One region of the Cryobacterium sp. TMN-39-2 genome, then DNA from elsewhere that is predicted to be linked to it. Evidence: predicted binding sites of a transcription regulator. Region 1 holds the regulator's gene; each other region holds the start of a gene.
What was found. The regulator LexA, encoded in region 1, represses DNA repair genes until DNA is damaged. The targets are predictions, from matches to a motif close to TCGAACANNTGTTCGA.
Positions count from the first base shown of each region.

Region 1 (9,649 bases):
CCACCATGGCTGACCAGGTGCCCAAGGCCGTCGTGCAGGACCGCTACGAACGGCTCATCGCCCTGCAGGAACGGATCTCCTGGGAGGAGAACCGCGCCATCATCGGCCGTGAGGTCGAACTGCTCGTCGCCAACGGTGAGGGCCGCAAGGACGCCGACACCCACCGGCTCAGCGGACGGGCCCCCGACAGCCGGCTCGTGCACTTCGACGTGCCCGCCGGCTCCGACCTGCCCCGGCCCGGCGACATGGTCACCGTGACCGTCACCCAGGCCGCACCGTTCCACCTCATCGCCGACTCCCTCGACGGCACGCCGCTCCGTATCCGCCGCACTATCGCCGGCGACGCCTGGGACCGGGAGCAGGCCGAGTCCTGCGGTGTGCCCGCCCCGGCGGCGTCCACCGGCGGCGCGGTTTCGTTGGGTCTGCCGACCCTGCGGGTGGGCGGGCCCAGCCTGACCCTGCACGGTGGCGCCACGACGATCCCGATCTACCCGGTCGACGACGCGGAACGTTAGGACCCGGTGCTCGTTGTCATCGTCGGGCCGACCGGTACCGGCAAATCCGAGCTGTCCCTGGACGTCGCCGAACGGCTGATCACGGCCGGACAGCCGGCCGAGATCGTGAACGCGGACGCCATGCAGCTCTACCGGGGCATGGACATCGGCACCGCCAAGCTCGCCCCCGCCGAGCGCCGCGGGGTGCCGCACCACCTGCTCGACGTGCTCGACGTGGCCGACGAGGCCACCGTCGCCCGCTACCAGGTGGAGGCACGCGCCGCCATCACCGGCATCATCGACCGCGGCGCCGTGCCCATCCTCGTGGGCGGGTCCGGGCTCTACGTGTCCTCCGTCGTCTACGACTTCCAGTTCCCCGGCACCGACCCGGTGCTCCGCGCCCGACTCGAGGCCGAGCTCGTGGAGCAGGGCCCCGGCCTGATGTACGATCGGCTCAAGGTCGTCGACCCCGGCTCCGCGGCCCGCATCGGCGCCAGCAACGGCCGCCGGCTCGTGCGCGCCCTCGAGGTCGTCGAACTCACCGGCGCCCCGCACACCGCGGTGCTGCCCGGCGATCCGGTCTACTGGATGCCCGCCGTGACGCTCGGGCTGCGCCTGCCCCGCGAGGTGCTCACCCCGCGCCTGGACGCCCGAGTGGACCGCATGTGGACGGCCGGACTCGTCGAGGAGGTGCGCGCCCTCATCCCCGCCGGCCTGGAAGGCGGCGTCACGGCCAGCCGGGCCATCGGCTACGCCCAGGCCCTCGGCCAGGTGCACGGCACAATGTCGCAGGCGGATGCCGTCGAAGCGACCCAGCAGCTGACCCGGCGATACGCCCGCCGTCAGGTGAGCTGGTTCAAACGTGACCCGCACACGCACTGGATCGACGCCGACGACGCGGACCGGGTCGACCAGGCCGTCAGCCACCTGCCCTGACGCCGAATACCGTAGCCCGAGTCCCTAAACTGAACACATGGGCATCGATCTCCACTTCACCAAGGGCCACGGCACCGGCAACGACTTCGTGCTGTTCGCCGACCCCGACGGCCGACTCGACCTCACCCCGGAGCAGATCCAGGGCATCTGCGACCGCCAGTTCGGCGTCGGCGCCGACGGCATCATCCGCGCGGTGCGGTCGGCCAACCTCGATGCGGGTGCCGCGGCCCTCGCCGAAGACGACGGCGCCGAGTGGTTCATGGACTACTGGAACGCCGACGGAACGGTGTCGGAGATGTGCGGCAACGGCATCCGGGTGTACACCCGATTCCTCCTCGAACAGGGCCTCGTCGACCTCGGCCCCGGCGACACCCTGGCCATCGGCACCCGCAGCGGCGTGCGCGACGTGCAGCAGAACGCCACCGGGTTCCAGGTGGACCTCGGCCGGTGGCGGCTTGAACCGGGGGAGACCCTGGTGCGTGCCAAGAACCTCGCCGTTGCCCGCCCGGGGCTGGGCATCAACGTGGGCAACCCGCACGTGGTGGTGGCCCTCGCCGACGAAAACGAGCTCGAGAGCGCCGACCTGACCTTCATTCCGCAGCTGGACCCCGAGCCCGCCGAGGGCGCCAACGTGGAGTTCGTGCTGCCGCATGATCCGCTCGTCGTCGACGGCGTCGGCCGCATCCGTATGCGCGTGCACGAACGCGGCAGCGGAGAGACCCTCTCCTGCGGCACCGGTGCCGTCGCGGCGGCCCTGGCCACCCGGCACTGGGCCGGCCAGGGCGCGCCGAACCAGTGGCGTGTCGAGGTCCCCGGCGGCGTTCTGGGCGTGCGGATGTTCCCCACCGAAGACGGCGAGCACGTCTCCCTGTCCGGCCCCGCCACCCTGGTCTTCGACGGCACCCTCGCCCTCGCCTAACCCTGCCGCGAACCGTGACTTAGGCCCCTGGGTTGTGGGGCCTATCTCACAGTTCGCGGGGGAGCGTCAGGCGGGTTTGTGCGCCTGCAGGATGCGGAAGCCCTTGTCGGTGGCGTAGCGGGAAACCTCGAGGGCGCCGGGTTGCCCGGCGAACTCCTCGGCGAGCCAGCGGTGCAACGAATCGGAGCCGAGGTTGCGCTGCACGACGAGCCAGGCATCCGAGCCGGGCTTCAGACGCGGCAGCCAGTGCTCGAGCATCGTGTGCAGCTCGGCCTTGCCCACCCGGATCGGCGGGTTCGACCAGATGCCGGCGAACACGACGGAATCGGGAACATCCGCCGGCAGGACCGCGTTGATGTTGGTGAGCCCCAGGCTGGCGGCGTTCATCCGCACCAACTCGAGGGCTCTCTCGTTGACGTCGACGGCCCACACCGTGGCCGTGGGATCGGCCAGCGCCAGATGCAGGCTGATCGGTCCCCAGCCACAACCGAGGTCCAGCACATCCCCGCCGCCGGAGGGCAGCGGAGCCTCACGCATCAGCACCTTGGTACCGGTGTCGATGTGCTCGGGGGAGAAAATCGCGTTCGCGGTGGTGACCGCACGGATTTGACCGGCGATCTTCACGGTGATCTGCCGCAATTTCAGGTCGCTGCCCGGAGTCGACGAGAAATAGTGTTCGGAAGCCATACAGCGAACTTATCGAAAAAAGAGGAACTAGAGTTAAAGCAATGACTGATATAAACGCTCCACACGATGGCGATGACGATGTAGTTGCGCGCGTGCTGGCCAGCGCCGAGAGCCGGTCCTCCGGCTACTCGCTGTTCGCGAGCGGATCGGCGCAGGCCCTCTCGGCACGCCCGGCCAACGGCGGTTTCGACGGCGGCGACCACGACGGCGAACAGACCGAACGTGAAGACCGCAACGCCCTGCGCCGCGTCGGTGGGCTCTCCACCGAACTGCAGGACGTCACCGAGGTTGAATACCGCCAGCTGCGCCTGGAAAACGTCGTCCTGATCGGCGTCTACTCCGCCCGTAGCCTGCTCGACGCCGAGAACTCCATGCGCGAGCTCGCCGCCCTGGCCGAAACCGCCGGCGCCACGGTGCTGGACGGTCTGCTGCAGCGCCGCGCCACCCCGGACCCCAGCACCTACCTCGGCAAGGGCAAGGCCCTCGAGCTCGCGTCCATCGTGGCGGCGCTCGGCGCCGACACCGTGATCGCCGACACCGAACTCGCGCCCAGCCAGCGGCGAGCCCTGGAAGACGTGGTCAAGGTTAAGGTCATCGACCGCACCGCCGTGATCCTGGACATCTTCAGCCAGCACGCCAAGAGCAGGGAGGGTAAGGCGCAGGTCGAACTCGCCCAGCTCGCCTACCTGCTGCCCCGACTGCGCGGCTGGGGTGACTCGATGTCCCGCCAGGCCGGTGGCCAGGTCGGTGGCGCCGGTGCCGGTATGGGCTCGCGTGGACCCGGTGAGACGAAGATCGAACTCGACCGGCGCCGCATCCACACCCGGATGTCGCGACTGCGCAAGCAGATGCTGGAGATGAAGCCCGCCCGCGAGGCCAAGCGCGCCAACCGCAAGCGCAACGCGGTGCCGTCGGTCGCGATCGTCGGGTACACCAACGCCGGCAAGTCCAGCCTGCTCAACCGCATCACCAAGGCCGGCGTGCTCGTGGAGAACTCCCTCTTCGCCACCCTGGACGCCACTGTGCGGAAGTCCACCACGGACGACGGTCGGCTGTACACCTTCACCGACACCGTCGGTTTTGTGCGCAACCTGCCCCACCAGCTGGTGGAGGCGTTCCGCTCCACCCTCGAGGAGGTCGCGGACTCCGATGTCATCATCCACGTCGTCGACGCGTCCCACCCCGACCCGGCCAGCCAGCTTGCCACGGTGCGCGAGGTCATCGGCGAGGTCGGTGCCAGTGACATCCCCGAGCTGGTGCTGTTCAACAAGAGCGACCTGGTCAGCGACGACGACCGGCTCGTGCTGCGGGGCCTCGCCCCCCAGGCGATCTTCGTGTCGGCGCGCAGCGGCGAGGGCATCGACGAGGTGCTGCGGGTTCTCGAGACCATGCTTCCCCGTCCGGAAATCCGCCTGGAACTGCTGATCCCCTACGACCGCGGTGACCTCATCCCGATCCTGCACGAGCAGGGCAAGGTTCTGGCGTTGGACTACTCCGAGACCGGCACCCAGGTCACGGCCCTTGTGTCGCCCGGTATCGAGGCCCAGTTCACCCCGTTCGTGGTGGCACCGGCCATCTCCGGCTGACCCCGATCCGCCCGAAGGCGGCACCCGCTCCTGAGCCAGGAACGGGTGCCGCCTTTGGCCGTTAACGCCCCCGATCGGCCGCGAACGTAACAATCGGCCACGCAGCAGCGCGCCCGAAGGTGCGTTGTTAGAGTCATCACATTCGTTGCCGGCGGGATACTCTGCCCGGCATGGAGCGACAGCCGAGCCCGGCACCCGCCCGCGAGCAGCCGCCCGGTATCCGTGGCGGTCCGCGGCCGCCAGGCCCTTCGAACTGAACCCACCATGCCGAATGAGGAACCATGACAGCGACCCCCACGACCCCACCGGCGGACCCCGACTGTCGGTCGAGCATCCCGTTCTCGTTTGAGCTGTACCCGCCCAAGACGGATGCCGCGACGACGGCCCTGCATGCCACCATCGACGCCCTGGCTGCGGCCCGTCCGAAGTTCATCTCGGTGACCTACGGCGCCAGCGGTTCCTCCCGCACCTCGTCCCTGGACGTGCTGCGCTACATCCGCCGGGCCACCATCGTGGACCCGATGGCGCACCTCACCTGCGTCGGTTCCTCACATGCCGAGGCGAGCAGCCTGATCCGCGAGTTCCTCGATGCCGGCGTGAGCAGCTTCCTCGCCCTCCGCGGTGACCCGCCCGAGGGCCTGACCGAGAACGACGCCTTCCTCGGCGACCTGCACAGCGCCGGCGAGCTGGTGCAACTGATCCATCGGGTACAGGCCGAGCGAGTGCCGTACCAGGAGACCCCCATCCCCGGACTCCCTCGCGCCCGCGCCGTGAAGACCGAACGTGAGCACGTGCGCATCGCCGTGGCCGCGTTCCCCAACGGGCACCCGCGCTCACGATCCACCGCGCAGGACATCGACACCCTGCTGGCCAAGCAGGCGGCGGGCGCCAACCTCGCCATCACCCAACTCTTCTTCCACGCCGACCACTACCTCAGCTTCATCCAGCGAGCCAGGGAAGCCGGAGTGGAGTTCCCGATCCTGCCCGGCATCATGCCCGTCACCAGCCCCGGCCGGCTGCGGCGCATCCTCGAGCTCTCCGGGGAGGAATTGCCCGCCGAACTCTCGATCCAGCTCGAAGTGGAACCCACCCTCGAGGGCCAGCGCGAGATCGGCGTCAGCCACGCCGCCGCCCTCGCCGAGAAGCTCATCGCCGGCGGGGCTCCCGGCCTGCACCTCTACGCCTTCAACCAGCACGAGACCGTGCTCGCCGTGCTCGACCGCGCCGGCGCGCTCGCACCGGCACAACCGGTCGTCTCCGCTCACAACCCACCTCCGACCCATCCCTCGACCAGCCCTGCCGACACCCGTGCCGGAATCCACTCCACGAAGGACCACTACTGATGACCATCACCGTCCCCGCATTCCCCACCGGAACGATCCTCGGCTACCCGCGGATCGGCCGCCGCCGCGAACTGAAGAAGGCCGTCGAAGCCTTCTGGGCCGGTCGGATCGACGCCGCTCAACTCGAAGCCACCGCGGCAGCCCTGCGCAACACCACCCGGGAGCGGCTCGTCGGCCTCGGGCTCGGCCGCAGCGACTCGTCGATCCCGGAGAGCTTCTCCTTCTATGACCAGGTGCTGGATGCGGCGGTGACCGTCGGCGCCATCCCCACCCGCTTCGCCGGTCTCGTCGACGCCGACGGTCACCTCGACCTCGCCGGCTACTTCACCCTGGCCCGCGGCGCCGGCGAGAACCTGCCGCTCGAAATGACCAAGTGGTTCGATTCCAATTACCACTATCTGGTGCCGGAAATCGGCCCGGAGACGAACTTCCACCTCGCCAGCGACCGCATCGTGCGGGAGTTCGACGAGGCCGTCGCCGCCGGCTTCCTCACCCGACCCGTCATCGTCGGTCCGGTCACCTTCCTGCTCCTGGCCAAGCCGAGCGAAACGGCCCCGGCCGGCTTTCACCCGCTCGATCGCCTCGACGACCTGCTGCCGGTCTACGCCACCCTGATCGAGCGCCTCGCCGCCGCGGGTGCAGAGTGGGTACAGCTGGACGAACCGGCCCTCGTCAGCGAGAGCATCGACATCCCGCGCGACCGTGCCCTCGCCGCCCTCGCCCGGGCCTACGACGCCCTCGGCGGCCTCGACAGGCGGCCCGGACTGTTCGTGGCCGCGCCCTACGGCAGCCTCGACGACGCCCTACCCGTTCTGGCCAAGACCCCGGTCGAGGCCATCGGCCTGGACCTCGTGCGCGGCACGGTGCCCGCCGACGTGCCCGGCCTGGCCGGCACCACCCTCGTGGCCGGCGTGATCGACGGTCACAACATCTGGCGCGGCGACCTCGCGGCGGCGTTCGACAAGGTGGCCCAGCTGGGCGCGCTGAGCGACCGGATCGCGGTCTCCAGCTCCACCTCGCTGCTGCACCTGCCGCACGACGTCACCGACGAGACCAAGCTCGGCGCCGACCTCACCGGCTGGCTGGCGTTCGCCGACCAGAAGATCGGTCAGGTCGCCACCCTCGCTCGCGGCCTCTCCGAGGGGCAGGCTGCCGTGCAGGCCGATCTCGACGCGGCCACCGCGTCGCTGGAGGCGCGCCGGGTCTCGCCCGGCGTGCGTGACGGCGCCGTACGCGCCCGCCTCGACACCCTCACCCCGGCCGACTTCAGCCGCGGCGACTACGAGGCCCGCTTGGCCGCTCAGGATGCCGTGCTCGACCTGCCCCCGCTGCCGACCACGACCATCGGCTCGTTCCCGCAGACGAGTGATATCCGCCGCGCTCGCGCCCGCCTGGTCTCGGGTGAACTCGCATCCGCCGACTACCAGGAGCTCATGCGCGCCGAGATCGGCCGGGTCGTGCAGCTGCAGGAAGACCTCGGCCTCGACGTTCTCGTCCACGGTGAACCCGAGCGCAACGACATGGTGCAGTACTTCGCCGAGAACCTCGATGGCTTCACCGTCACCGAGAACGGCTGGGTGCAGTCCTACGGCAGCCGGTGCACCCGTCCGTCGATCCTGTGGGGCGACGTCCGGCGGCCGGCGCCCATCACCGTGGAGTGGTCCAGCTACACCCAGACCCTCACCGAGAAGCCGGTCAAGGGGATGCTCACCGGACCGGTCACCATCCTGGCCTGGTCGTTCGTGCGCGACGATCAGCCGCTGGGGGAGACCGCCCGGCAAGTGGCGCTCGCGCTGCGCGACGAGATCGGTGACCTCGAGGCGGCCGGTATCCGGGTGGTGCAGGTCGACGAGCCCGCGCTGCGCGAGCTTCTGCCCCTGAAGAAGAAGGACCACGCCGACTACCTGGACTGGTCGGTCGGGTCGTTCAGGCTCGCTACCGCGGGGGTCGCCGACCAGACCCAGATCCACACCCACCTCTGCTACTCGGAGTTCGGGGTCGTCATCGACGCGATACGCAACCTGGACGCCGACGTGACCAGCATCGAGGCCGCCCGGTCGAAGATGGAGGTCGTCGCCGACCTGCAGACCAGTGGCTTCGACCACGGCATCGGCCCGGGCGTCTACGACATCCACTCGCCGCGGGTGCCCGGTGTGGCCGAGATCACCGAACTTCTCGAGCGGGCCTTGCAATCGATCCCCGCTCGCCAGGTCTGGGTGAACCCGGACTGCGGGCTGAAGACCCGCGGGTATGCGGAGACCGTGGAGTCCCTGCGCAACGTCGTCGATGCCACCCGCGCGGTTCGGGCGACGCTGGTCTGACCTCGCTCGCTCTGACTACGCCGGCACAACACGAAGGCCCGACCCCTTGCGGGGTCGGGCCTGTTGTGTGCCTGGAGCGGTGCGGATCTAGACCGAACGCAACACCGCGACGACCTTGCCGAGGACCTCGGCGAAGTCACCCAGAATCGGCTCGAAGTTGGTGTTGCGGGGGAGCAGCCAGGTGTGGCCGTCGCGCTGTCGCAGCACCTTCACCGTGGCTTCGCCGTCGAGCATGGCGGCGACGATCTCGCCGTTCTCCGCGGTCTTCTGCTGGCGGATGACCACCCAGTCGCCATCGCAGATGGCGGCGTCGATCATCGAATCACCGACGACCTTGAGCATGAACAGCTCGCCCTTGCCCACCAGTTGGCGGGGGAGCGGGAAGATCTCGTCGATCTGCTGGTCGGCCATGATCGGGATACCGGCGGCGATGCGGCCGACGAGCGGCACCATCGCCGCATCACCCACCTGGATGCCGGACTGGTAGTCATCGGCGGCGCCGGGCGTGACTTCCTCTGAGGACTGAGGCAGCTCGATAAGCACCTCGAGCGCGCGCGGCCGGTGCGGGTCGCGCCGCAGGTACCCGCTCAGCTCGAGCTGGTGCAGCTGGTGGGTCACGCTCGACAACGAGGACAGACCAACGGCATCGCCGATCTCGCGCATGCTCGGCGGGTAACCGCGGTCGCGCACCGAACGCTGGATGACGTCCATCACAGCGCGCTGTTTGTCGCTCAGGCTCTTGCGGCGTCGCGTGCCGCCCTTGTCCCGAGGTGTGCTCTGTTGTGCCACGTTGACGCTCCTCTGGTTAGTCGGTTCGGGCTGGTGCTGGTGGGGCTCGTGCTCGCCGGGCTGATGCTCGTCGGGCTCATACTTCTCGGGCTCGGGCAGCAATGTCGGTGGTGTCTGTTTGAGTACAGCTACCCGATCGAAACTGTAGCCACAGAGCAGCGGTTCGTAGACATGCATTCGAGTGTGTTGCGGAATCTGTCTCCATAATATCCGGAAACAGGGTTGATTGTTCGAACACTCGAAGATATATTCGGAACATAGATTCGCATCTGGCCCTCCCGGCCGAGGGTCAGATGCGTTACCAGGAGGTTTGACATGAGCGCAGCATCTGCAGCACCGGACAACCACAGCCCGGCCACCCCGCCCACCACACACCTGCGGCTGACCCGCCGCGGGCGGGCCGTTTTCACGGCCCTCGCCGCAGTGCCCCTGGTACTCGGCGTCATCGGCATCGCCGTCAACGGCGGCATGGCCGCGGCAGAGGGTAGCGCGGGTATCGGCGCGGCCGCGTTCGACTACGTCACCATTGAGGCCGGCCAGTCGCTCTGGCAGCTGGCCGAGTCTGTCGCCCCCG
Region 1 is NZ_SOFX01000012.1:33,032-42,680, reverse strand. Features, by position in the region: gene miaB (tRNA (N6-isopentenyl adenosine(37)-C2)-methylthiotransferase MiaB) at 1-515, shown strand, start outside; gene miaA (tRNA (adenosine(37)-N6)-dimethylallyltransferase MiaA) at 522-1,430, shown strand; gene dapF (diaminopimelate epimerase) at 1,468-2,349, shown strand; gene E3O57_RS04540 (class I SAM-dependent methyltransferase) at 2,416-3,036, opposite strand; gene hflX (GTPase HflX) at 3,078-4,622, shown strand; gene E3O57_RS04530 (methylenetetrahydrofolate reductase) at 4,904-5,965, shown strand; gene metE (5-methyltetrahydropteroyltriglutamate--homocysteine S-methyltransferase) at 5,965-8,286, shown strand; gene lexA (transcriptional repressor LexA) at 8,374-8,997, opposite strand; gene E3O57_RS04515 (LysM peptidoglycan-binding domain-containing protein) at 9,391-9,649, shown strand, end outside.

Region 2 (9,649 bases), on a different contig from region 1:
TGGCGATCACCGAGTAGCAGAGCACGATCGAGGCGATCGCGGGCGACAGCGGCCAGGCGGCGAGGGTGCCCAGCGGGTCGAGGCGCTGCTGGGTGGCGCGGTGGGCGGTCACGGGGTGGCCTTGTCGGTGGGGGTGGTGGCTGGGGCGGTCTCGGTGGTCGAGGCGGGGGCTGTTTCGGCGGCGGCCGCAGCCGCGGCGGGGGCGGTTTCGGCAGCGACTTCGGCGGCCGCGGCGATGGTGCTCGGCACGATGGGCGGGGCGGGCAGGGTGAGTAACACCGAGGTGCCGGCGCCGGGACGGGACCAGATCACCACGGAGCCGCCGAGCCGTTCGATGCGTTTGCGTACCGACTGGCGCAGCCCGAGCCTGTCGTTGCCGGTCTCGGACTCCATGAAGCCGCGGCCGGCGTCGAGCACCATCACCGAAACGTTCTGACCGTCGGCGTCGATGACCACTTCGGCGGTGACGATGCCGGCGTGCAGAAGCACGTTGACCAGGCATTGCTGAACCGCCAGGCCCAGTTCCTTGTCGCTCTGCGGGTCCAGGCGCGCCAGGGCCTCTTTGTCGCCGGTGATGTCGACGACGAGGCCACGGTCGCGCATGCGGTCGATGGCGCGGAACACGGCGCTGGACAGCCATCCGTCGTTGCCCGCCGCGGCGGCGGTGCGCTCGTCGACGTGGGTGAGCCAGTCGCGCTCGGCGAGGGTCTGCAGGGTTTCGCGGACGCCGGCCTCGAGGCCGCGGCTGAGCGGGCCGGGTTTGGCGCGGGCCACCGACACCAGCTGGTTAAGGGTGGTGTCGTGCATGAGGGCGATGGCGCGCACGTCGAAGTCGTGGCGCAGGATGCGGGACTCGTCGTCTTGCACGGCGCGGTGGATGGCGGGCTGGGCGGCGCGTCCGGTGCGGCGGGCGAGGCCGTCGAGCAGCATCACGCCGACCAGGAACAGGTAGGTGACGACGGTGAACACGTCGGGGCGGTCGGGTACGGGGGTCTGCGAGATGGCGAGGGTGGCGGCGGCCTCGGCGAGGAGGAAGCCCAGGGTGCTCCACAGCACGCCGACGAGCGCGCCGGTGCCGGCGCCGCCGACCATGATCAGGGCCATCTTGGGCAGCGAGATCAGGAACATGTCCGAGGACGGGAAGACGCCGGGCATGCCCAGCACTGCGCTGGTGAACAGGTAGGTGCACAGGGCGCCGACCAGCAGGTAGGCGATGGTCAGCGGCACCGTGCGCCAGCGGGCGAGGATCGCCAGCAGGGCGCCCATGCCGAGGATCGCGGCGACGGTGATCTGCAGCCGGTCGGTGACCGGGAACACGCTCAGCGCCAGGACCGAGAACAGGGCGCCGGCCAGGCAGACCAGGCCGAACCAGTGCGACGCCCGGGCCAGGGCACGGCTGAGCGTGGCCTTGACCAGGTGGTCGGGTAACCCAAGTGACATTGCGCCCTCTCCGCGTCTGATTATCTCAGGTGTGCGGGGGTTGGCGGGCAGCCGGTTCGACGGTGGTGTGCGCTCGGTGAGGGTCAAAACAGGGTGGGTGAGAATTCGGGCGGGAGTTCGGCGGCGATGAGGGACGACGGCGGAGAGTTGGGGTTGCTGTTGATCGAGCCCGTAGAGATCCCGTGAGCTAGCTCGCGAACGCATCCGCTCGCTCATTGAGCCTGTTCGTGGTCCTGATTGGAGGGTTTATTAGGATAAAGGTCGAAAAATAGGACCCTGTGTCCGATCCCGTCCTTGTAATCGCATTTTTTCCTTATACCGATGCGCGGTTGCGGACAGTGGCGGGTCAGCTAGACAGAAATGCGGCGTGCGCTACTCAGGCGCACTGCAGGGCCCGCGCTCGCGAGTTTCGGTCGCGGGGTTACGACAAGCTCGGCCTACAGAATGGTGGGCATGCGCTGGGGCTCCGGAAACAACAAGAACCCCGCCCGTGGGCGAGGTCCTTGAGGGACAAAGCGGGTCAGTCGTTCAGGTGCAGGATGGCGTAGTCGGCTTCTTCGACGGTGAACTTCGCGCCGTACTCGCTGATCAGCTGATCGTGGATAGCCGCGGGTGACATGGCCATCTCGTCCTGATAGAGCTTCGCGCTGGCCAGAGCATTCGCCGACCAGTCAGCGTCTACGTTGTCGACCGCGTACTGAGCCGACTCGGGCGAAAACTGTCCGCCGTACTCGGACGTGAGCTGATCGTAGATTCCAGCTTTGCTCATATCCATCATGCTCGCGTAAGTTGCGGCTGAAATCAGCGCGGATCCGTACTCGGCCGGCACGTCTGCAGCCTCAGGTTCGGAGTCTGCGGCTACTTCGGTCGGCTCTGCTTCGGCGGGCTCGAGTTCTGTCGATTCGACCGGCTCGGCTGTGGCCGACTCGGTGAGTTCTGTCGTCGACGTGTCGTCTGAGGCGAGGTTCACAAGCGCCACGGCTCCGAACGTCACGGCGATCGAGGCTACGATAGCGACGCCACCGAGAATAACGCCGGTGAGAGCCATCGCTTTGGGCTGCTTTTTGCGCATGGCCAGGATGCCGAGCACGACGGCCACGACTCCGACAATTGCCCCGAAGACGGGGATGAGCCCGAAGAGGAATGCTCCGATGCCGACGAGCAACGCGGCGAGGGCGAGGCCCTTCGCCGATGTCAGTGGCGGTTGCGGCGGCAGCGTCGCCGTCCCGTACGGGTAGGTAGGTGCGGCTGGCGGCTGTGAGGCATTAGGTCGGGGCTCATTCGAGCCGTCCCCCAACGGTGTCGGTGTGGTCATGCCCTGAGTATGGCAGCGATCGCAGACGTCCCGATTGGGGGCCACGACCGGCGAGCAGGGTGAAACTAGCCGATGAGACCAAAAATCGCTGTCGTACCGAGATGCGGGGTCGGCGGCAACCCAGAATCAGGTGGAGCATGCCGGAGCACCCACAGCTTGACGTTCAGAACAGCGTCGGTGTCAGGTCCAGGGGCAGCTCGGCGGCGATCAGGGAGGGCGGGACGGCCGGGCTGCCGGGCGAGGCGGTGCGGGCGCCGGCGGGCGAGGCGGTCAGCGCCTTGGAGAGGATGCCGCCCGTCGCCGGGTCCTCCCGGCGGCGCTGCAGGCCGTGCGCACGGATCAGCGGCTGGATGCGCTCGGCGAGCCACTGACGGTACTCCTTAGGCGCGTAGGTCCCGCGTTTGTAAAGCTCGCGATACTGGGGCATCAGCTCGGGATGATCCTGCTCGAGCCACTGGAAGTACCACTCCTTGACCCCGGGCTTGAGGTAGAGGGCGCTGTAGAGCACCCCGGTGGCGCCGGCGGCCTTGGCCTGGCGCATGGCCTCGTCGAGGTGCGCCTTGGTGTCGGTGAGGAACGGCAGGATCGGCATCAGGAACACCGAGCAGTCCATGCCCTTGTCGCGGATCGCGCTGACCGTGGCCAGGCGCGCCTTGGTGCTCGGGGTACCCGGCTCAACGGCCTGCTGCAGGGCGTCGTCGTAGATGGCGATGGACATGGCGAGATCCACCGGCACCTGTTGGCTGGCCTCGTGGAGCAGGTCGAGGTCCCGGCGCAACAGGGTGCCCTTGGTGAGGATCGAGAACGGGGTGCCGGAGTCGGCGAGCGCGGCGATGATGCCGGGCATCAGCCGGTAGCGGCCCTCGGCCCGCTGGTACGGGTCGGTGTTGGTGCCCAGCGCCACCGGATGCTTGCCCCAGGTGGGTTTGGCGAGTTCTTTACTGAGCACTTCGGCCACGTTGACCTTCACGATGATCTCGTTGTCGAAGTCCTTGCCCGCGTCAAGGTCGAGGTAGTTGTGGGTGGGGCGGGCGAAGCAATAGGTACACGCATGAGAGCAGCCGCGGTACGGGTTGATGGTCCAGCCGAAGGGCATCGCACTCTGGCCGGGCACCCGGTTGAGGGCGGACTTGGCGAGCACCTCGTGGAAGGTGATCCCGTCGAACTCGGGGGTGCGGACGCTGCGCACCAGGTTGTTCAGCCGGGCCAGGCCGGGCAGCGCGCCGGCCTGCTCGGTCGTTAGTTCCTGTCCACTCCAGCGCATACATCCAGTCGAACACATGTTCGAGTGGGATGCAAGGTGGGTGTCATGCGGGGTGGCTCACCCGGCGGGGCGCTGCATCCGCCGGTCTTGACGTTATGCGGGGTAGGCGCCGTTATGCGGGTGGCACGCCACCCGCACAGCGGCGCCTGACCCGCATAGCTCGCGGTCGGGCAGCGGATGCGGGGCGCAGGCGCAGCGCAGGCTGGCCGGCCGCGCCTACGCGGTGAGGTGCAGGGTCTTGGCGGTGGCGGCCAGGGAGGCGGCGGCCGCAGCGGGGTCGTCGGAGAGTTTGGTGCCCAGGCTCGGGACCATCTCGCGCAGCTGCGGCTCCCAGCGGGAGTACTCGCCCGGGAAGCAGCGCTTGAGCAGGTCGACCATGATCGGCGCGGCGGTGGAGGCTCCGGGCGAGGCGCCGAGGAGCCCGGCGATGCTGCCGTCGGCGGAGGTGATGACCTCGGTGCCGAACTGCAGGATGCCGCCGGCCTTGGCGTCCTTCTTCATGACCTGCACCCGCTGGCCGGCGGTGATCAGTTCCCAGTCCTCGGCCTTGGCCGTGGGCATGAACTCGCGCAGTGCGTTGAGCTTGGCCGTGCGGGAGGCAAAGACCTCGCCGACCAGGTACTTCATCAGGCCGAAGTTGTTCTTGGCCACGGCGAGCATCGGCACGAGGTTGTGCGCGCGCACGGAGAAAGGCAGGTCGAACCAGGTGCTGGTCTTGAGGAACTTGGGGCTGAATCCGGCGAACGGGCCGAAGAGCAGCGAGGTCTCGCCATCCACTACCCGGGTGTCGAGGTGCGGCACCGACATCGGCGGCGCGCCCACGGCGGCCTTGCCGTAGACCTTGGCCTGGTGCTGTTTGACGATGGCGGGATTGTTGGTGCGCAGGAACTGGCCGCTGATCGGGAAGCCGCCGAAGCCCTTGATTTCGGGGATGCCGCTCTTCTGCAGCAGCGCGAGGGCGCCGCCGCCGGCACCGACGAAGACAAAACGGGCCTCGACGGTGTTCGTGTAACGACCCACCAGGCTGAGCAGTTTGAGCTTCCAGGAGCCATCGTCCTGCTGCTTGAGCGCGGTGACCTGCTGGTTGAGGTGCACGTCGGTGCCGCGCTTCTTGAGCGAGGCGAACAGGTAGCGGGTGAGGGCGCCGAAGTCCACGTCGGTGCCGGACTCGATGCGGGTCGCCGCGATCTTCTGCTTGGCGGCGCGCTTCTTGGTCAGCAGCGGGGTCCACTTTTCGATGACGGCGGGGTCTTCGCTGTATTCCATCCCGGCGAACAGCGGCTCATCGGCGAGCACGGCCATGCGCTTGCGCAGGTAGTCCACGTTGGCGGTGCCGTGCACGAAGGTCATGTGCGGGGTGGAGTTGATGAACTTCTCCGGCTCGGGCAGCACCCCGGTCTCCACCAGGTGCGACCAGAGCTGGCGGCTGATCTGGAACTGCTCGTTGATGGCGACGGCCTTCTCGGCCGTGACGGTGCCGTCGGCAGCCTGGGGCATGTAGTTGAGTTCGCAGAGCGCGGCGTGGCCGGTCCCGGCGTTGTTCCACGGGTTGGAGCTCTCCTGCGCGAGCTCACCGAGGCGCTCGTAGACCTGGATGTTCCAGTCCGGCTGCAGTTCGGCGAGCAGGGTGGCCAGGGTGGCGCTCATGATTCCCCCGCCAATCAGGGCGACATCGACCTTTTCTGAATTCACGCTCTAACTCTAACCCGCCGCGCGGGCCGCTCCGCCGGGGCGCAGCAGCCCCCGGCTGCGAACGCCGGATGCGGGCGATAAGGTTGCAAAATGGACTCGACCGGTAGTCGTCTCGGCCTTTCCCTGGGCATCATCACACTCGCTGCGCCCATCGTGGCGCTCGGCCTGTTCATCGGCAGCTTTGCGGTCACTGCCACCAGCGCAGCCGCCGGCAACCCTCTCGCCGGCCGCTCCTTCTATACCAACCCGAACTCGACCGCGCAGGTGGCTGCCACCGCCGCCGCGGTCGCCGACCCGGACTCCGCCGCGGCCGCCACCCTCGGCAAGCTGGCCGAGCAGCCCTCCGCGATCTGGCTGATGCCGGAGAAGTACCCGCTGAACACCGTGCAGGCCGACGTCACCGCCATCGCGGATGCCGCCGAAGAGGTCGGGCAGACGCCGGTGTTCGTGGTCTACGGCATCCCCGACCGCGACTGCGGCAACTTCTCGGCCGGCGGCCTCTCGGAGAGCGACTATCCCACCTGGGTGGCCTCCATCGCGACGGCGCTGACGCTGAAGGCATCCGTGGTTATTCTCGAACCGGATGCGCTGGCGCTGGCCACCGAGTGCGGCAATGTCGAGCAGAGGGTGGCGCAGATTCAGCAGGGCGTGGCCGCTTTTGCGCCCACGGTCGCCACGGTCTACCTCGACGCCGGCCACTCCGACTGGCTCACCCCGGCCACCGCCGCCGATCTGCTCAACCGCGCCGGCGTCGCGCAGGTGCGCGGTTTCGCGACCAACGTCTCCAACTACAACGACTCGGCCGCCGAGCAGGCCTTCGGTGAGGCGGTCTCCGCGCTCACCGGCGGGGCCCACTTCGTCGTCGACACCTCGCGCAACGGCCGGGGCGGCAACGGCGAATGGTGCAACCCTGCCGGCCGGGCCCTGGGCGGCACTCCCGAGGCCACAACGGATGGGGCCTTGCGCGACGCGAATCTGTGGGTGAAGGAGCCGGGCGAGAGCGACGGCACCTGCAACGGCGGTCCGGCCGCCGGCGAATGGTGGAACGAGCGGGCCCTCGAGCTCGCGGCCGCTGCCGGCTGGTAGCCGGGCGGCGGGCCGAATCGGGTCTATCTGATGGATGCTCGACCCGCGTAATATACTCAGGTATGTCGACGACCGGGGAAATACGCAGGGTAGCGGTCATTATTGAGGACGACGCAGACATCCGCCATCTGCTTGAAGCCGTACTCACCCAGGCCGGGTTCAAGACCATCGCCACGAGCAACGGGCTCGACGGGGTGCGCGCGGTTCGCGCGTACGACCCGATCGTCACCACGCTCGACGTGAGCATGCCGGGCATGGACGGGTTCGAGACCGCCAAGCGGATTCGCGCGTTCAGCGCCACCTACCTCGTGATGCTCACCGCCCGCGACGAAGAGATCGACACGCTGCAGGGCCTGGAGTCCGGCGCCGACGACTACCTCACCAAGCCGTTCCGGCCGCGCGAACTGCGCGCCCGCATCGACGCCATGCTGCGCCGCCCCCGGCTGGCGCTGCCGCCGGAGGGTACCGAGGTCATCACCGAGCCCGCCGCCCCCGCGTTCGCACCGGCCGCCGGCGCACAGCTCGCCGCGGAACCCGAATACACCCCCGCGTACGTTCCGCCGGTCACCGCGCCCGCTCCCCCGGCGGCCGACCTGCCGCCGAGCCTGGCCCCGGTAGCGATGAGCGGGCAGCACGTCGCGACCGTGCCGCTTCCCCAGGCCGGCACCGCTGCATCCGCCAGCAGTGACGCACGCGCCGACGACTGGATCGAGCACAACGGGCTGCGGCTGAGCAACGACATGCGCCTGGCCATGCTCGGCACCACTGAGCTGGACCTGACCCGCACCGAGTTCGACCTGCTGGCCGCACTGCTCGAGTCGAAGCGGCGGGTGCGCAGCAAGGCCGACCTGGCGCTGCTGCTGCGCGGCGAGAGCTACGTGACGTCGTACTACGTCAACGAGGCCGACAAGCGTGCCGTCGAGGCGCACCTGAGCAACCTGCGGCGCAAGCTCGGTGACAGCCTCACCGCCCCGCGCTGGCTCGAGACCGTGCGCGGCGTGGGCTACCGGCTGGCGGCGTCGGATCAGGCCGGGCGCGACTCGTACTAGGGGTCGTTTTCGGGTCGCGGGGTCTCGACAGGCTCGACCAACGGGATGGGCGCGGCTTAGCGCTGCAGGGCGAACATGGTGGCCAGATCGGAGCAGGCCAGCTCGCCCACCTCGTTGAGCCTGGTCATGTGACTCACCGAACCCGCGATATCACCGTCGCGCAGGGCGTCGTGCATCATCGCGGCGGTGGCCTCCACCGTGACCGCCCCCACCATGGTGCTGCTCGAGCGGATGCTCAGCAACACCACGTGGGCTTCCTCGGCATCCGGGAATCGTTGGGTCAGCGCCACGGCCAGCCGCTGGGACCGGCTGTGCCACAGGTGCACGAAGTCGTGCACAAAGCGGCGCTGCATATTCTGGTCGCCGCCCATCTGGGCGAGCAGTTTGCGCAGGGCGAGGGCCTCGATGTGGGCGCTCACACCCGGTAGCCGCGGTGACGCTTGATCAGTGTGAAGAACATAGTCAAAGTCTGCAGCACTGTGGTCACTCCAAGGATCGGCCATCCGATCCACAGGATGGTGGACTGGACCATGATGGGTAGCTGCAACCAGATGAACACCATCGCGGCGGCCGCGGCGAGTCCCACTAGGAGGGGTACCAGGTAGGCGTTACCGGAGCCGCGCTCGGCCTTGGCCTGCTCGGCCCAGTTGTCGACCTGCTTGTTGCTGGCGAATTTGGTCCAGGCGCGCACGAAGTGGCCGATCCGCACCCACATATAGATCTCGGCGGGGAGGAACCCGATTGCGAAGACGATGTCCTTCCAGGTGCGGCTCTTCATCGACATGGCGGTGCGGAAGTTGAGCAGGATGGCGATGACCGGCGGGATCAGCCAGATCGGGCTGAACACGAACGCGTCGATCGAGAGCGAGGCGAACAGCAGGATGAAGAACATCACCCGGGTGATGACGTTGACGATCATGGAGAAGTTCTCGAGCCAGCGCAGGCGCAGGTTGGGGTGGAACGGCTGCCCCTTGGTGTCGCCGCGCTGACCGGGCCACATGAGCTCGATGGCGCCGAAGTTCCACTTGACCTGCTGGGCATCCAGGCCGCGCAGCGTGGTCATGCCGCCCACGTTGGCGCGGGCCTGGGCGCTGATCTTGGTGAGGTAGCCGGCGCTCTTGATCTGCAGCGAGAGCAGGGAGTCCTCCACCTCGCTGTCCTTGACCCACGGGGTGGCCTGGTGGCTGTCGACCATGACCTCGCGCAGGGCCTTGACGGAGAAGATCGAGAACTGGCCGCCGAGCACGGCCATGTTGCGGCCGCGGAGCATGTTCTGCATGTTGAACGCGGCGAACTGGGCGCGCTGGCCGGCGATGAGGAAGCTGGGGACGAGGCCCTGGATCACGGTGTCGTCGATGCTGTAGATCGCGGAGATGCCGCCGACGCGGGTGTCCGAGGAGATCTCGGCCTCGAGCTGCTCCACGGCGTTGGGCGACGCCGTGGTGTCGCCGTCGACGCCGAGCAGGAAATCGCAGCCCTCGATGAGCGAGAAGCCGTAGTTGAGCGCGCCGACCTTCTTGTCGGGGTTGACCCCGATGTCGTGCACGAACACCTCGGTGAACTGCATCACGCCGTCGGTGACGACCTCGTGCGGGCCGGCGTACTGGCTGGCGATCTTCACGGTGTCGTCGGTGGTGTTGTTGACCACCACGTGGATGACGTCGGGCAGCCGGGTCTGGGCCAGCAGCGAGTCGAGCACGCCGGCGATGGAGTCGGCCTCGTTGTACGCGGGAACGATGCAGCCCACGGTGGACCGGTACGTCGGCAGGCCCTCCACCATCGAATTGAACTCGTTGGCGTGGG
Region 2 is NZ_SOFX01000046.1:45,118-54,766, forward strand. Features, by position in the region: gene E3O57_RS17710 (hypothetical protein) at 1-112, opposite strand, end outside; gene E3O57_RS18835 (sensor histidine kinase) at 109-1,440, opposite strand; gene E3O57_RS17720 (Ltp family lipoprotein) at 1,961-2,755, opposite strand; gene E3O57_RS17725 (Rv2578c family radical SAM protein) at 2,919-4,019, opposite strand; gene E3O57_RS17730 (malate:quinone oxidoreductase) at 4,236-5,711, opposite strand; gene E3O57_RS17735 (glycoside hydrolase family 6 protein) at 5,802-6,797, shown strand; gene E3O57_RS17740 (response regulator transcription factor) at 6,860-7,846, shown strand; gene E3O57_RS17745 (hypothetical protein) at 7,903-8,265, opposite strand; gene E3O57_RS17750 (glycosyltransferase) at 8,262-9,649, opposite strand, start outside.
Region 2: a site for LexA is predicted at 4,028-4,043, ahead of E3O57_RS17725 (Rv2578c family radical SAM protein). Genes of this name have one in related genera too.

Region 3 (9,649 bases), on a different contig from region 1:
TCTCGGCGGAGAGCTGCGAGCTGACAACGCCCCAGACCACACCTCCACCGATGATCATGACGACGGCGCCGAGAATTCCGGCCCAGCCGATGAGCTTGAGGACCTTGACCTTGGTGGCTCCCAGGGTGGTGGCCGGAACGGTTGCTGTTGACACGATGTTGCCTTTCGTTGCGATTCTGAAGATGCTCACAGTCTGGCAGCATCCGGTTTTCCCAGTCAGGGTACAAAGTCCCTGGCTTCAAATTCGTAACACTTAAGGTGCTGATCAGAGCGAAAAAAGGCCTTACACATTTATATGCGTAAGGCCGATATTCGTCGGTGTGTCAGATTTCTCGACTCCTAGAAGACCGTCAGTCCCCGTGCCTCGAACTGGCCGCGCACTCGGGTGAGCACGTCGTTCTCCGGCGGGTGCACGCCGTGCAGCGGGTACGGGATGCTCAGCCGGTCCCACTTGTCCTCGCCCATCTGGTGGAAGGGCAGGACCTCGACGCGCTGAACGTTGGGCCAGCTCGCGACGATGTCGACGACGGCTTCGACGTTGTCGACGGCGTCTGTGAGCCCGGGCACCAGCACGAAGCGCACCCAGACCGGGATGTTGCGCTCGGCGAGCCTGTCGCCGAAGGCGATCGTCGGTGCGAGTTCGCGGCCGGTGACCTTCTTGTAGGTGTCCGGCAGGCCCGACTTGACGTCGAGCAGAACCAGGTCGACATTGTCGAGAAGTTCGTCGGAGGCGCTCTTGCCGAGGTAGCCGGAGGTGTCCAGGGTGGTGTGCACGCCCAGGGCGTGCGCCTCCTTGAACATCCGCTTGACGAAAGCGGGCTGCATCAGCGGTTCGCCGCCGGAGATGGTGAGGCCACCGTTGGTGGCCTTGAAGACGCCCAGGTAGCGGGTCATGCGGGCGACCAGGTCGTCGATGGGCGTGACCAAGCCGTCGCGCATCTTCCAGGTGTCCGGGTTGTGGCAGTACTGGCAGCGCAGCAGGCAGCCGGAGAGGAACAGGGTCATGCGGGTGCCGGGGCCGTCAACGGCCGTCACGAGCTCCCAGGAGTGCACGCTGGCGACGGTGCCCTCGCGGATTGCCTTCATTTCAAGGGTGTGCAGTTCGGCCTTGCGGTCGACGTCGTTCAGGGCACTGATCTCGTCGGCCACGTCGACCGAAAGGTCGACGTGCTCGACGACTACAGGACAGGCAACGCTAGGGAAGCCGAGGTTGATTGCGGTCATGGTCTCGTCCTACCTAGCGTTGCCGGTCATCTGTAAGGGTGTTCTCTTAGTGCGAGTGGAACGTGCGGCTGATGACATCCATCTGCTGCTCGCGGGTGAGCCGGACGAAGTTCACCGCGTAGCCGGAGACGCGAATCGTCAGCTGCGGGTAGTTTTCCGGGTGCTCCATGGCGTCTTCGAGAGTCTCTTTGTTGAGCACGTTGACGTTGAGGTGGTATCCGCTGGCCGAGGTGAACGCGTCGAGCAGTCCGACCAGGCTGGTGACCTGCTCGTCCTTGGTGTGACCGAGGCCACTGGGAACGACGGTGTTGGTCAGCGAGATGCCGTCCTGCGCTTCACTGTACGGGAGCTTGGCGACACTGAGTGCCGACGCGAGCATGCCGTGGGTGTCGCGGCCGTTCATCGGGTTTGCACCCGGTGCGAACGGCTCACCCTTGCGACGGCCGTCCGGCGTGTTGCCGGTGGCCTTGCCGTAGACCACGTTGGACGTGATCGTCAGGATCGACTGGGTGTGGATGGCGTCGCGGTAGGTCGGGTGCTTGCGGATCATCGTCATGAAGCGTTCCATGACGTCGATCGCGATGGCGTCGACCCTGTCGTCGTCGTTACCGAAGGCGGGGAACTCGCCCTCGACGGTGTAATCGACAACCAGACCGGTCTCGTCGCGCACCGGACGGACCGTGGCGTACTTGATGGCGGACAGCGAGTCAGCGACCACGCTCAGGCCGGCGATGCCGCAGGCCAGGGTGCGGATGATCTTCTGGTCGTGCAGGGCCATCTCGAGGCGCTCGTACGCGTACTTGTCGTGCATGTAGTGGATGCAGTTCAGCGCGGTGACGTAGGTCTCGGCGAGCCATTCGAGGGTCTCGAGGTAGGCCGGGAAGACGGTGTCGTAGTCGAGGACCTCGTCGGTGTTCGCTGCGGTGGCCGGTGCGATCTGCTTGCCGGACACCTCGTCGCGGCCGCCGTTGATCGAGTACAGCAGCGCCTTGACAGCGTTGACGCGGGCTCCGAAGAACTGCATCTGCTTGCCGACACGCATCGGCGAGACGCAGCATGCGATCGCGGCGTCGTCACCCATCTCGTTGCGGATGAGGTCGTCGGACTCGTACTGGATGGCCGACGTGTCGATCGAGACCTGGGCGCAGAAGCGCTTGAAGCCCTCGGGCAGCTTGTCGCTCCACAGCACGGTCAGGTTCGGCTCGGGTGCGGGGCCCACGTTGTACAGGGTCTGCAGGAAGCGGAACGCGGTCTTGGTGACGAGCGGGCGACCGTCTTCACCGATGCCGGCGAGCGACTCGGTGACCCAGGTGGGGTCGCCGGCGAAGATGTCGTCGTACTCCGGGGTGCGGAGGAACCGGACGATGCGCAGCTTGATGACGAGGTCGTCGATGAGCTCCTGGGCGCCGGATTCGGTCAGGGTGCCGGCCTTGAGGTCGCGCTCGATGTAGGCGTCGAGGAAGGCCGCGTTGCGGCCGAACGACATTGCCGCACCGTTCTGCTCCTTGACCGCACCGAGGTACGCGAAGTACAGCCACTGAACGGCTTCCTTGGCGGTGGTGGCGGGCTTGGAGATGTCGGAGCCGTAGCTGGCTGCCATCTGCACGAGTTCCTTGAGGGCCCGGATCTGCTCCGAGTTCTCCTCGCGGGCACGGATGATGTCCTCGGTCGAGGGCTCCATGTCCAGCTCGGCGCGGTCGTTCTTCTTGCCGGCGATCAGCGCGTCGACACCGTAGAGGGCGACACGGCGGTAGTCACCGATGATGCGGCCGCGGCCGTAGGCATCCGGGAGTCCCGTGATCAGGTGGCTGCTGCGCGCACGACGCACACCGGGAGGGTAGACGTCGAAGACCGCGGTGTTGTGGGTCTTGCGGTAGTCGGTGAAGATCGTCTCGAGCTCGGGCGACACGGGGTAGCCATAGGTCTCGAGGGAGGTGGCGACCATGCGCCAGCCGCCGAACGGCATGATCGCACGCTTGAGCGGCGCATCCGTCTGGAGTCCGACGATGACCTCGTTGGCCTCGTCGATGTAGCCGGGCTTGTGCGCGGTGATGGACGACGGGGTCGTCGCGTCGATGTCGTAGACACCCTTTTCGCGCTCGACCGGGAACATCGCGGACAGTTTTGCCCAGATGCCGGTGGTGCGCTCGGTGGCGCCGGCGAGGAAGCTCGCGTCGCCGAGGTACGGCGTGTAGTTGCGCTGGATGAAGTCGCGCAGGTTGATCGAGTCCTGCCACGGGCCGCTGACGAATTCGGCGGCGCCGGTTTCTGCAAGACCCTGCTGGTCGCTTCGGATGCCATCTGTGACGGTCATATGGTGTGCTCTCCTTGTAGGATCGAGGCTTTCCCGCTGACTGGGTGTTTATCCCACCGTGCGGGCCATGAGAGCAGGACCACGAGGTACCAGCTAGTGCCACGGTGCCGGTGATTCGCCCTCTATTGGGAACACTACCCTCCGAGTGGGGCCCGAAACCGGGACCTTGGTCCCGTATTCACCTCCAGTTGGGGGGTGTCAGCCCGGGGTTATCGAGCGCAGTTCGAACTCCCGCACCGGCCGGGCAGTGCTGGCCGCACAGGTGCTGAGCAGCGGCGCCGACAGGCTCTCGGCGAGCTTCACCGCGAGCCGTTCATCGCCGTGGATGAAGCTCACGGTGTGCACTCCCCCTGATTCCGTCCAGGAGCTGTAGTCGAAGGCGTCGATGCGGTCGTCGCCCCGGTTCGCCCGCGCGAACGCGGCAGCCGCTTGCACCACATTGGGCAGCGAGCTGCGGCCCCGGAACCAGCGCGGTTCGATACGGCCGTCGAGGTAGGCGTCGACGAGGTCCGGGGCTTCGGCGCCGGTCACCCGGCCGTAGTACAACCCGTGCGGGAACAGGATCAGGGTGGCCGCGAACCTGTCTCCGCCCAGGTGCGAGCATTCCCAGGTGGCGGCCGGATAGGCCTGGGCGAGGGCGGTGACCACCGGCCGGCCCTTCACGGCGCAGCACTGGTCGTGCCGGGCATGGGTGCACACGCAGATGAGCGGCTCGGTCGACGGCGCACCGGTCGCACCGTCCAACGGCACCTGCAACAGATCGGCGGGATCGGTCACCACCCCCCAGTGCACCCGTTCGTGTCCGACCCTGGCGTCAACGGCCGCCCACCGCCATTCGGTCTGGGCGCGGCGCTGGTGCGCGGTGCGGCCGGTTCGACGAATGGCGAGCGGGCGGATGCCCGCGGATTCGATGCGGGTCACCAGGGCCCGGGCGAGTGCGGGGTCCAGCGGCGACTGCAGGAACGCGTGCGCGCCCCAGGCCCCGTCGATCTCGACGAGGAACCAGCGTTCGCCATAGCCGGCCGTACCCGGGAGCGGATCGCCGCGCTCCAGCGACCGATCGCTGCACGGCAGCCAGCCCGGGGCGGAGGGGAGGCTCATCGCACCACCAGGACACCCTCGCGCACCAGGCGCCGGGCCACCACGAGGGAGGACGCCGCATCCAGCCCGGCCAGGCCGCCGGCCTGCACGGGGTGCCCGGTGAGGATCTGGGTCAGGGCGTCGGCGGCCTCCCCCGGGAGCGTCACGGTCTTGTCCGGCAGCACGAGGGAGACGTCACCGGGGTTCGGGCCCTCCCGGAACCGGGCGCCGAGTCCCCGCCGCAGGCTCACGGTGGTGGCCTCGTGCAGTGCGGTGGCGGCCGCCGTGGTCGCCAGCGGGGCGATCGGCTCGGCCCGGGTGGACGCCCGAAGGCGCCCGGCCAGTCGCCGGGACACCGCCTCGGCCGGGGCCGCATCCGCGCCCGTGAACCGGCTGAAGTCGTCGACGGTGTCGGCCAACAGGGCGCCGACGGTCGCCGCATCCGTGAGGTCGACACCCAGGGGAAGGGCGGCGCGCAGGCTCTCGGCGGCCGCAGCGTGCGCGACGGCCTCGCGCAGCACATCGTGGCGGGTGAGGGCGGCGACGCCGATGGTCAGGTGGATCGAGGTGCCGCCCAGCGCCGTCGCCGAGTGGATCCAGCCTCTGGGCAGGTAGAGCACGTCGTTCGGCCTGAAGACCTCGTCGATGGCCAGCTCGTCCTCGGCCCATAGCTCCACCGCACGGCGATGATCGGTCCACGGCTGGTCGCGGAGTGGGCGCGGGTGCACCGGAGGGTGGATGCGCCAGCGCTTCTCCCCCGCAATCTGGAGAACAAACACATCGTGCACGTCGTAGTGCGGGTCAAAGCCACGCTCGGCGGCCGGGGTGACGTAGGCGTTCACCTGAACGGGGTGCCCGAGGTCTCTCGTGAGCTGCCGGGTGAATTCGGCCAGCGGCGGCCAGGTGCGGTGCAGCCCCTGGAGGACCAGGGTGGCTCCGTCGGTGAACTCGTCGAGCACCTTGTCGGCGCTGACCTGGTCGGCGATCTCAGCGCCCAGGCCGCCCGGTGCGGTGTACCGGCCGGGGTCGAGTACGGTGCCCTGCCGCGCCATGCGCACAAACGGCGTGCGCAGACCACGGTGGGTGACCAGCTCGTCGACGGCGTCTGCGGTGAAGAGGTCATCGAACCTGCCCCGCAGGGCGGCCGCGCGGGTGAAGAGCGGCCGACGGTCCCAGTAGTCCGTGGCGAACTCATCCGGCGTGACCTCGAGCAAGCGCGCGAGCGCGGGACGATCGCTCGCCCCGCGCCCCTCGCTCGTCATCAGGCGGTTCCGTCGGCGCCGCCGTCGTGACCTTCGGGGTTGGCGCCGCCGTCTGCGACGCCCTCGCTCGAGGCGGAGCCGTCAGCGCCACCGTCGTGGCCTGCCGGGTTGGCTCCGCCGTCCGCGGTGCCCTCTCCGGCGTCCGCGGTTCCGTCGGCACCGCCGTCGTGGCCCGCCGGGTTGGCGCCGCCATCGGCCGTGCCTTCGTTCGCATCCGCGCCGGATGTGGTGATGTCGTCGTCATTGATGCCCACTGCATACCTCCGTAGCCGTAACCGGGCGCCGGCTGACGCCCAAGGCGATAGTACGTCGCGGGCCGCCCCGATGGCAGGGCCAGCAACAAATCACCGTCGGTTGAGCCCGTCAGGCCTGGTGACCCAGAATCCGGACTCGGGCGCCCTCATGCCGCGGCTACTCGTCTTGCCGGCGGCATTTGGGGTCGTGCGCGCGGTGTTGGGGTGGTTTTCGCCAGGTGGCGGTGGGGTCGATCCAGTGTGGGGCTTTGACTTCGGGCATGCCTAGGACCATGCGGATGTGCCATCCGGAGGTGTCGATGTTGTGGTGGTGATACCAGCACAGCAAAACCCCGTTGCTGACGTTGGTGGGGCCGCCGTTTTGCCACGGTGTCACGTGGTGCACTTCGGTCCATTGGGGTGGGCAGGTGCAGCCGGGGATGATGCAGCCGCCGTCTCGGGCGGTGATCGCTGTGCGTTGCAGCGGGGTGAAGCAGCGGACTTTGTCGCCCAGGGCGAGGACGGCGCCGGTGCCGCCGAAGAAGATCGGCCGGAAGCCGCCGTTGTCGACCATCTGGTTGATCGTTTTCATCGAGACGGGGCCATCGACGCCGTCGATCCAACCGACGCCGACGCCGTTGACGAGGTCGGTTGCGTTCACGTGCACCATCACCGTCGGTGGCATCCCGCCCATGGTCGGGGTGCGGGGGTCTTGGGCGACCTGGACGAGGATGCCGCGGAGAATATCGGCACGTTTCTGACCGCCGTCGCGTTCATCGAGGATCTCGCCGGGCACGAGTTCGCCGGCCTCGATGCGCTGCTGCTCGTCCGCGGACGGGAACGCGGGTGCGCTGCGCGCGGACTGGAACGTGTTGAACAGGTTTTGCATGATGCCCTTGAGCTCCGGGGGCACCCCGCCGCGCAGCGGGTGCAGGCCTTGGCTGAGTTTGCCGAACGAGAACGTGGACTTGGCCTCGAGGATCTCCGCGGTGGGCGCGGCCCCGTCCGGGTTCAACACCGCCTGCCACGTCGCCGCCATCTCCCGAATCCGGTCCGCCGGGAAGGTGAACCCCGCCGACGCACCCAGACGCCGGACCGGCCCCGTGCAGACTATTCCGGCGCCGGCGCCGGCGCCGGCGTCATCGGCATCGGTGGCGGTGGCGATGTCGCCGGGGCCGGGGGTGCGGCCGAATACCGACCCGGTTGCCGATTCCACCAACTCGGCCTCACCACCGTCCACCAGCGACTGGTCGGCATCGAACCGGCCGTGCACCTTGTAGTCGGCCAAACCCTTCACAATGTTCTCGGCCGCATCGATGCCGATCTCCCCGGCGGTCAGTGCCGCGGCCACGAACGGGAACTCGGGCTCGAGGACCGTGCCGCCCAGCATCCGCGGTGCGACCTTCTCACCCAGGCTCACCCGCCGTTTCATCTCCGGCACCGACGTGCCGGTCAGCCCGATCAGCAGATCATTCTGGTGCGACGCCCCCAACCGCCAGGCCAACGACTCGGTGCCCAGCCCCGTGCGGGACCGGTAACCGACCACGGTCGCGGTGGCCACCCGGGCGGCGTCCAGCGGCCGGCCGGTGCGCTCGACCATCTGCGTCAACGCGACCACCTCCGGGTCACTCAACGCGTTCACGTCGATGGAGTCCATCACCGCCATCACCGTCCGCGCCGCGTCATCCAACGCCTGGAGCTTCTGACCGAAAGCGCCGGTGTGAGCGCGCTGCACCCCGGGCAGCTCGGCCGGGTCTCTCCACTCAGGCCGTGGCTTAGAGCGGCCCCGACCGGTCTGGCCGGGACGGGACGAGCCCGTGGCAGGGCCAGCCGCAGGACCGGCCGCAGTGTCGGCCTTCATGTCGGTCGTGTCGGCGAGGATGGCGGCATCCAGTGCCGTGAGGGGATCCGGGCCGGCCAGGCCCGTATTCCAGTCGTGCAGGTTCGACCCGGTGGGAGAAGATCCCATCGGTGCGGTGGAGCCACTATCCAGCTCGTCGTCCATACCCCCATTCTCTCACGAATCGCACCTATATGCGAGGAAATATCAGCAAGTTCTGGAACGGATATCGAAAATATTTCCGCACTGCAGAGGATGGCTCGGGGGTCTCGACAGGCTCGACTGACGGGACGGGCACGTTGTCGAAGACGGGTTGCGGGTTCGGATTCGGCATGGTCACCACGAAATCGACAGGCACGACAAGCGGGGATAGAACACTCCCGCGCCCGACCAGCGCTCGGACCTCGCGCGCGGGCCGACGCCCTAGAGCTTCTTGCCGGGGTTGAGGATCGAGTGCGGGTCGAAGGCCGCCTTCACCCGCAACTGCAGGTCGCGCAGCACCGGGCCGAGCTCGTCATCGAGGTGCGCCCGCTTGAGAACACCGATTCCGTGCTCCCCCGACGCCGACCCGTCGAGCGAGATCGCCAGGTCGATCACCCTGGCGAACGCCGCGTGCGCCTTGTCGATCTCACCGGGCACCTCGGGGTCGTAGCCGATCACCGGGTGCAGGTTGCCGTCGCCCACGTGGCCGCCGGTGCTGATGGGCACGTCGAGTTCCCGGGAGATCTCGGCCAGACCCTGCAGCAGGGCGCCGAGCTGGGAGCGTGGCACCGTGATGTCCTCGTTCAGGCAGCCGCCACGCACGGCCTGCACGGCCGGGTGCAGCAGACGCCGCGCGCTCATCAGCCGCTCGAGCGACTCGGCATCGTGCGCGATGGTGACCACGCCGGCTCCGGCGGTTCGCAGCACCTCGGCGTAGACCTCGACGTCGTCGTGGGCCTGGCCGATCTGGTCCGACTGCACAAGCAGCAGCGCGCCGGCCCCGGCCGGCAGAGTCGAGGCCGGATCGAACGCGTTGATCGCGGCGATGCAGGCACCGTCGAGGAATTCGACAACGCTCGGCCGGCGGTCACCGGCAACGATCGTATTGGCGGCCGCCAGCGCATCCGCGGTGTTGGCGAAGGTCGCCGCCACGCCGGAGGGGCTGCCGGGTTTGGGCAACAGGCCCACGGTGATCTCGGTGATGATGCCCAGGGTTCCTTCTGAGCCCACCAGCAACGCGGTGAGGTTGTAACCGGCGACGCCCTTGATGGTGCGCTGCCCGGTGCGCACGATCGACCCGTCGGCGAGCACCACCGTGAGTTGGCGCACGAAGTTGCCGGTGACGCCGTACTTGACACAGAGCATCCCGCCGGCGTTGGTGGCCACATTGCCGCCGATGGTCGAGGCGCGCCACGAGCCGGGGTCCGGCGGGTAGAACAGGTCAACGGCCTCGGCTGCGCGGGCCAGCGCGATGGTGCGCACGCCGGCCTGCACCGTGGCGGTCTGGTTTGCGGCATCGACGGCCAGGATCTTCTTGAGCCGGGTGGTGCTCAGCACGATGGCGCCGTCGATGGCGTTCGCCCCGCCGGCCAGCCCGGTGCGAGCTCCCTGCGGCACGATCGGGATGCGGTGGGCGGCTGCGATGGTGACGACCGCGGCGACCTCCTCGGTGCTGGCCGGAAAGACCACGGCCAGCGGCTCACCGCTGAAGGTT
Region 3 is NZ_SOFX01000011.1:253,036-262,684, reverse strand. Features, by position in the region: gene E3O57_RS03320 (aromatic ring-opening dioxygenase LigA) at 1-154, opposite strand, end outside; gene pflA (pyruvate formate-lyase-activating protein) at 340-1,224, opposite strand; gene pflB (formate C-acetyltransferase) at 1,271-3,538, opposite strand; gene E3O57_RS03305 (sucrase ferredoxin) at 3,737-4,639, opposite strand; gene E3O57_RS03300 (cupin domain-containing protein) at 4,636-5,880, opposite strand; gene E3O57_RS03295 (BatC protein) at 5,880-6,134, opposite strand; gene E3O57_RS03290 (HNH endonuclease signature motif containing protein) at 6,292-8,118, opposite strand; gene E3O57_RS03285 (FAD-binding oxidoreductase) at 8,377-9,649, opposite strand, start outside.
Region 3: a site for LexA is predicted at 8,183-8,198, ahead of E3O57_RS03290 (HNH endonuclease signature motif containing protein). Genes of this name have one in related genera too.